Regions from separate parts of the Streptomyces seoulensis genome, predicted to be linked through region 3. Evidence: riboswitches for the same ligand, from Rfam matches in the RefSeq annotation. Region 3 holds a riboswitch; each other region holds the start of a gene.
What was found. A riboswitch is a leader RNA that binds a small molecule or an ion and turns the genes downstream of it on or off. The one in region 3 is predicted to bind cyclic di-AMP.
Positions count from the first base shown of each region.

Region 1: another riboswitch for cyclic di-AMP. It lies ahead of HEK131_RS11730 (C40 family peptidase); the one in region 3 lies ahead of HEK131_RS03195 (transglycosylase family protein).
Region 2: another riboswitch for cyclic di-AMP. It lies ahead of HEK131_RS28235 (transglycosylase SLT domain-containing protein); the one in region 3 lies ahead of HEK131_RS03195 (transglycosylase family protein).

Region 1 is NZ_AP025667.1:2,514,807-2,516,983, reverse strand. It holds gene HEK131_RS11740 (ATP-dependent Clp protease proteolytic subunit) at 1-236, shown strand, start outside; gene HEK131_RS11735 (hypothetical protein) at 244-549, shown strand; cyclic di-AMP (ydaO/yuaA leader) riboswitch at 974-1,103, shown strand; gene HEK131_RS11730 (C40 family peptidase) at 1,107-1,580, shown strand; gene HEK131_RS11725 (ATP-binding protein) at 1,674-2,144, opposite strand.
Region 2 is NZ_AP025667.1:6,138,042-6,140,218, reverse strand. It holds gene HEK131_RS28240 (HAD family hydrolase) at 1-340, shown strand, start outside; gene HEK131_RS28235 (transglycosylase SLT domain-containing protein) at 417-896, opposite strand; cyclic di-AMP (ydaO/yuaA leader) riboswitch at 902-1,095, opposite strand; gene HEK131_RS28230 (polyprenyl synthetase family protein) at 1,682-2,177, shown strand, end outside.
Region 3 is NZ_AP025667.1:674,790-676,966, forward strand. It holds gene HEK131_RS03190 (transglycosylase family protein) at 1-753, shown strand, start outside; cyclic di-AMP (ydaO/yuaA leader) riboswitch at 935-1,114, shown strand; gene HEK131_RS03195 (transglycosylase family protein) at 1,119-1,820, shown strand; gene eno (phosphopyruvate hydratase) at 2,130-2,177, shown strand, end outside.

The sequences.
Region 1 (2,177 bases), 1.8 Mb from region 3:
CGGAGCTGGCCGAACCGGTGCGGGGGCAGCCCAGCGACCTGGCCATCAAGGCGGCGGAGCTGGTGCGGGCGCGGGATCTGATGGAGGAGATGTTCGTCCGGCACACCGGGCGGGACGCCGCCACCGTCCATGCCGACCTGGAGCGCGAGCGGGTGCTTGACGCCGCCGGCGCCCTGGAGCACGGCCTGGTGGACGGGATCGTGGGCGACCGCAAGAGCCTGCCCGGCGCCCGGTGAGCGGGCCGTGCTGCCGGAGCTGCCACCACTGCCCGCGCTGACCCGCGCCGAGGGCGAGCTGATAGACCGTTACCTGGAGGCGGCAGACCTGCTGGGCCGGATCAACCCGGCCCGGCACGGAGACACGTACCGGGCACTCAGGGCGGCGCAGGCGCTGGCGCGCACGGCGGCCGCACTCCGTGACGCGCTCGCGCTGATGCACGGGCGGGGCGAGACGGAGCTGCACGGGGGCACGCTGGCACACGCGCTGCGGGTGCTGGACGGGGAGCGCCGGACCGCGCGCGTCGCGCTCCCGCCCGATGGTGTCGGCTGACCCGGACACCGCCTCCGGCCGGGCGGCCCCCCACATACCGCCCGCCGAGCCGAAACGGGCCGAACGTGGTACCGCCGACCGGTGTATCTCCGCGCCCGTTTCCGTGCTCGCCGAGTTGCGCGCGGCGCGCCCCACGGGCCGCCGCGCGGCTGACGAACCCCAGGTCCGGGCCTACGGCGGGGAACTGACGGGGGCTCGAAAACGCCACTGTCCACCCGAACGGGTGAGTGGTGAGTAACGCCACAAACCACCGGTTCCATTGGGATTTTCGGACAGGAGTGGGCCAAGATCCCTGTCTGACGACAAGCCCCCGCCGCAGCGGCGGGGCGGTCCGGGCGGACGCCGAGTCCTGCCGCCGCCCGGATGCCCGGTCGACAGAAGTGCATCGGCAGGAGTGGAGGACCCGAGCAAGACGGGTCGCCGGGACGGATGTCCGCCAACAGCGGGCAGTCGTGCCGAGCAGCCCTTGGGGTGAAGCCGTGGTGACACGGCCGGGCAACTTCGCCAGCCCGAATCCGACAGGTCATCCTTCACAGGCGGCTGACGAAGGGTTGCGCATGACTGCGCTCAATCGTGTCCCGTCGCTGATGGCCCGGGCCGGTACGGCCTCGGCTCTCACCCTGGCCGCGGTCGGCGGCTCCATCGTGGTGCCGGGACTGGCCACCGACGCCTCCGCCGCGACCACCGCGACGAAGGCACTGAACGTCGCGGCTTCCAAGAAGGGCGCACCGTACCGCTACGGGGCCACCGGTCCCCGCAGGTTCGACTGCTCGGGCCTGACGCTGTACTCGTTCAAGAAGGCGGGCAAGTCCCTGCCGCGTACGGCCGCACAGCAGTACAACAAGACGCACCACATTTCCTCAGGCCGCCGCAAGGCCGGTGACCTGGTGTTCTTCCACTCGGGTTCCAGCGTCTACCACGTCGGCATCTACGCCGGTAAGGGCAAGATCTGGCACGCGCCCAAGACCGGGGACGTGGTGAGGCTGCAGAAGATCTGGACCAAGAGCGTCTGGTACGGCCGGGTGAACTGACCCACGGAGCGCGGCGGGAGCGGTTCCCCACGGGCGTACAGGCCCCTGGAGCCGCTCCTGGCCCCGGCGGGCCTCCCAAGGCCCCCGGGCGGCTCAGCGGGCCGGGGAGGGCTCCGGCCGGGCCGCGGTGGCCCGCGGCTGGCTCGGGACGCTCCAGGGCAGCTCGACGAAGACCGTCTTGCCGCCCTCGCGGGTCGGACGGACGCGGAGCTTGCCGCCGCACTCGACGGTGAGACAGCGGATGATGGCCATGCCGCGCCCGTTGTCCTGGGCGACGGCGGCCGGAAGTCTCTTGGGCAGCCTCGGATGGCTGTCCGTCACGCCGATGAGCAGCAGCTCGTCCCTGGCCAGCACGACGTCCACGGTGAAGGTGGGCGACTGGCCCAGGGTGTGCTGGACGGCGTTGGTGGCGAGTTCGGAGACGATGAGGCGGACGGTGTCGGTCACCTCGTCGTCCGAGGGCAGCCCCCAGCCGGCCAGGGTGCCCACCACATAGGACCGGGCCGTGGAGACCGAGGCGGGATCGCTCGGCAGCGTGACGGATGCTTCCAGGTGGTCTGCCATGGCGACGTCGTCCCTTTCCCACGGGCCCGCCCG
Region 2 (2,177 bases), 5.5 Mb from region 3:
CGACGGTCTGTCCGACGACGAACTGGCGGCCACCGCCCGCTCGGTCGTCGGCTCGCTGGCCACGGTCACCATGTCGGGTCCCGGCACGGTCGAGCTCCAGCCGTGCGGGATCACCAAGGCGACCGGTCTGGCGCTGGCCGCCGAGCACCTGGGCCTGGGCCGCGCGGACACGGTCGCCTTCGGCGACATGCCGAACGACATCCCGATGTTCCGGTGGGCGGCCCACGGCGTCGCCATGGCCGACGCCCATCCCGAGCTGAAGGCGGTGGCCGACGAGGTCACCCTCTCCAACGAGGACGACGGGGTGGCCGTCGTGCTGGAGCGCCTGTTCGCCCTGTGACGGCGACGGCCCCCGCCGCACGCGTGAGGCGTGTGACGGGGGCGCGGTGCGGATCTGGCCGGGTGGGCCGGGCCGCCTAGTACGGGCCGTTGACGTTGTCGATCGAGCCGTAGCGGTGGGCGGCGTAGTTGCAGGCCGCGGTGATGTTGGCGACCGGGTTGTACGGGTCGAGCGAGGTGCCGGCCACGTGGTACGTGTTGAACGTGGGGTCGATCACCTGGAGCAGGCCCTTGGACGGGGTGCCGTTGATGGCGTTGATGTCCCAGTTGTTGATGGCCAGCGGGTTGCCCGAGGACTCCCGCATGATGTTGCGGTGGATGCCGTTGTAGGTGCCCGGGATGCCCTTCTCGGCCATGATCGCCAGGGACTGGCGGATCCAGCCGTCGAGGTTGTTCGGGTACACCGTGGTGGTGGCGGTCTTGGCGGCCGGGGCGGCGGAGGCGCTGGTGGCGCCGATGAGGGGGAGCGCGAACATCGCGGCACCGGTACCGGCGACGGCGAGCGTGCGGACGATGCGCTTGGTGCGGGCACGGCGCGGCTGAGCAACAGCAGACATGTCGAAGTTCCTCTCCGTCGCCTGCGAGGTGAGCTGTCGGGTTCGGGCGGGGAGGTGCCCGGCCGCGTCGTCCCCGGTGCCCGTCGGACACCGGGGACGAAATGGCTTCACCCCGAGCCGTTCCGGCGCGACATGTGTCGGCCGGTCCGGCGGCTTACCTGGGTCCCCCGCTCCTGCCGTACGAATGAGTTCGTGAATGGGTGTGCCAGGCGCGGCAGGATTCGGCGTTCGCCTGACAGGGCGGGAACGTATGCGACCGCACATGTCCGGAACAAGTACTTGATTCACCCAAAGACCTAGTTGACCTTGCTCTGTCCCAATTGGCCTACTTGATCCTTTGCGGTCGCCAATCCTCAACTTCCTTACCGGGCACGGTAAGAAGGGGGTGAGAGGGGGGTTTGCGCGGGTAGGCGCGAGGTGACGGTCCGCGTGAGCCAACTCACGGAATCGCAAAATACGCAAAATCAGACATGGGGGATTATGTGGATTTGAGCCGTCTGTGGGTATTAGGGAGTGTCGGTCCCCCTGGGGCGGAACCTCTGGGACGCTCCCGTTCGTTGGCTCGGTGTGACTCCCCGAGTGCCGGACCGTCCGACCGACTCCCCCCATATCGGTTCTTGTCCACCCATCCGGCACATGCCGGACGAAAACCGATACCTCATGAGCTGGACCGGTGGGTGCGATCGGTGATCCAAAGAGGACCGGATACGCTGACTTGACTGATGGCAGCGACCTATCGACAAGCCGTGAAGTCGCCAGCAGACACCAGCAGACAGGAGAACCTCGTGACCGTCGTCGGGCCGTTCGGGCTGAGCGTGCGGGACCAGGCACTGGAAGCCGATGTCCAGGCCGGACTGACGGCTGTCGAGGCGGGCCTGCTAGAGGCCACCAAGAGCGAGGTCCCCTTCATCACCGGGTCCGCCCAGCACCTGGTGCGGGCCGGCGGCAAGCGGTTCCGTCCGCTGCTCGTGCTGCTGTCCGCCCAGTTCGGCGACCGGCACGCCCCGCGCATCGTGCCCTCGGCCGTCGTCGTCGAGCTGACCCACCTGGCCACGCTCTACCACGACGACGTCATGGACGAGGCGGCCGTGCGGCGCGGCGTGGACAGCGCCAACACCCGCTGGGGCAACTCCGTCGCCGTGCTCACCGGTGACTTCCTCTTCGCCCGTGCCACGCAGATACTCGCCGATCTCGGCCCCGAGGCCGTCCGCGTGCAGGCCCTCGCCTTCGAGCGCCTCGTCACCGGCCAGATACTGGAGACCGCGGGTCCCCAGGACGGCC
Region 3 (2,177 bases):
TCGCAGCAGATCTCGGTGGCCGAGAAGATCCTGGCCGACCAGGGCACCACCCACTGGGCCACCTGCGCCCTGCTCGCCGGGCTGACCTCCGACTCCGGCTCGGTGGACGTCGACACGGGTGTGAGCGAGTCCCCGTCCGCGGACAAGGGCGGCTCCGACACCGGTGACGACAAGCCGAGCGAGGCTCCCGACGCGAGCGCTTCGCCCGATGATTCCGACTCGTCCGGAACGGCGGATTCGTCCCCCTCGTCCGACTCCTCCTCGAAGGAGACCGGCAAGCCGTCCGCGGACGCCGGTGAGAAGGCCGGTTCCGGCCACTCCGGCAAGGACACCGACACCTCCCGCTCCGGCGGGTCCGCGCCCGCGGCCTCCGACGGCGGCTACGCGGGCGGCGGTTCGGCCTCCAGTGCTCCCGCCGCCAAGGACTCCGACGACTCGTGGGAGGACGGCGGCTCCTGGAGCCTGGTCGACACCGGCGACCTCGGCGGCGGCGGCCGTCATCGCGGCGGCAGCGCCGACGAGGCCGTGACGGGCGGTCAGCACGCGGCCGGGACGGGCCGCCACGCCACCGCCTCTCCGGGCGGCTACATCGTCCGCGACGGTGACACGCTCGGCTCCATCGCCGACTCCCTCGACGTGGACGGCGGGTGGGAAGCGCTCTACTCCGCGAACAAGCATGCCATCGGCTCCGACCCGAACCATCTCGACCCGGGGCAGACCCTGAAGGTGCCGGGCGAAACGGACGCGGAATAGGGGAATCTGACGCCCACTATCCTCTTATATGTCCCAATTGGCGAAAGTGTGGGATGACTCTCAGAAGCCTTGATCGTCTTTGAAATTCGCCTCGGCGCGTGTCTACGGTCGGGACCGCTCGTCACCACGAGCCCCCGTGGCCGCAACGCCGAATCCTGCCAGCGGCCCTCGGGGACAACCGTCGCGTCAAGCGCCGTAGGCAGGAGCGGGGGACCCAAGGTAAGTGCCCGGACCGGTGATTGACGCCGGTGCGGGCTTGGGGTGGAGCCACGCCTTTTCCGCAGTGACGGGGGAGGGGTGGCCGGGCACTCAACCGGCCCGAACCCGACAGCTCACCTCGCAGGCGTCGGTGAGGGGATCGATCCATGCTGTTTTCCAGCAAGGGCAAGTACCGTCGCCCGTCCAAGACCGTCCGTGTCCTCGCGCTCGCCGGTGTCGCCGGCGCGGCCGTCGCGGGCCCGGTGATGGCGTCGGGCAGCGCCTCCGCCGCCACCGGCTCCGAGTGGGACGCCGTCGCGCAGTGCGAGTCGGGCGGCAACTGGTCCATCAACACCGGCAACGGGTACTACGGCGGTCTGCAGTTCTCCGCCTCCACCTGGGCCGCGTACGGCGGCACGCAGTACGCCGGCACCGCCGACAAGGCGAGCAAGGAACAGCAGATCACCGTCGCCGAGAAGGTGCTCGCCGCCCAGGGTAAGGGTGCCTGGCCGGTCTGCGGCACGGGCCTGTCCAGCACGCCGTACAGCGGCTCCGCCGCCCCGGCCCCCTCCACGGACACCAAGACGGAGGACAAGGCCGCGGCCGACACCTCCGACCGCACCGCCGACGACCAGGCCGCCTCCCGCTCCACCGAGCGTCCGGACGCGAGCAAGACCGTCACCACCCCGACCGGCGGCAAGGCCAAGAAGGGTGACGGCGAGTACAAGGTCGTCAAGGGCGACACGCTCAGCTCCATCGCCACCGAGCACAAGGTCGAGGGCGGCTGGAAGAAGCTGTTCGACCTGAACAAGGACATCGTCGAGAAGGCCGACTTCATCTACCCCGGCCAGATGCTGCACCTGAAGTAACCGCGACCCGCTCCCGGGGCCGGCCCCCGACCCGTCCGGCTCCGCGAGCCTCCGGTCCGCCACGGACCCCCGCCCCGGTGCGCGTTCCCCCCGCGCGCCGGGGCGGTGCGCGTCCTCCCTCGGCCGTACCGATGCCCCGAACCCCTTTGTTCCGGGCGGGAACAATGGGTACGGTCTCCCTGTCCCACCCCGTTCACGAGGCGGTCGGTCGACGGCCGACGCCCCGGGGACGGTTAGGCTCTAGACGCAGGGCATGCCATCCGGCAGACGCCCCGCACTCTCAGCGTCACATCCACGAAGGAGATGCTCGTGCCGTCCATCGACGTCGTCGTAGCTCGGGAAATCCTGGACTCCCGA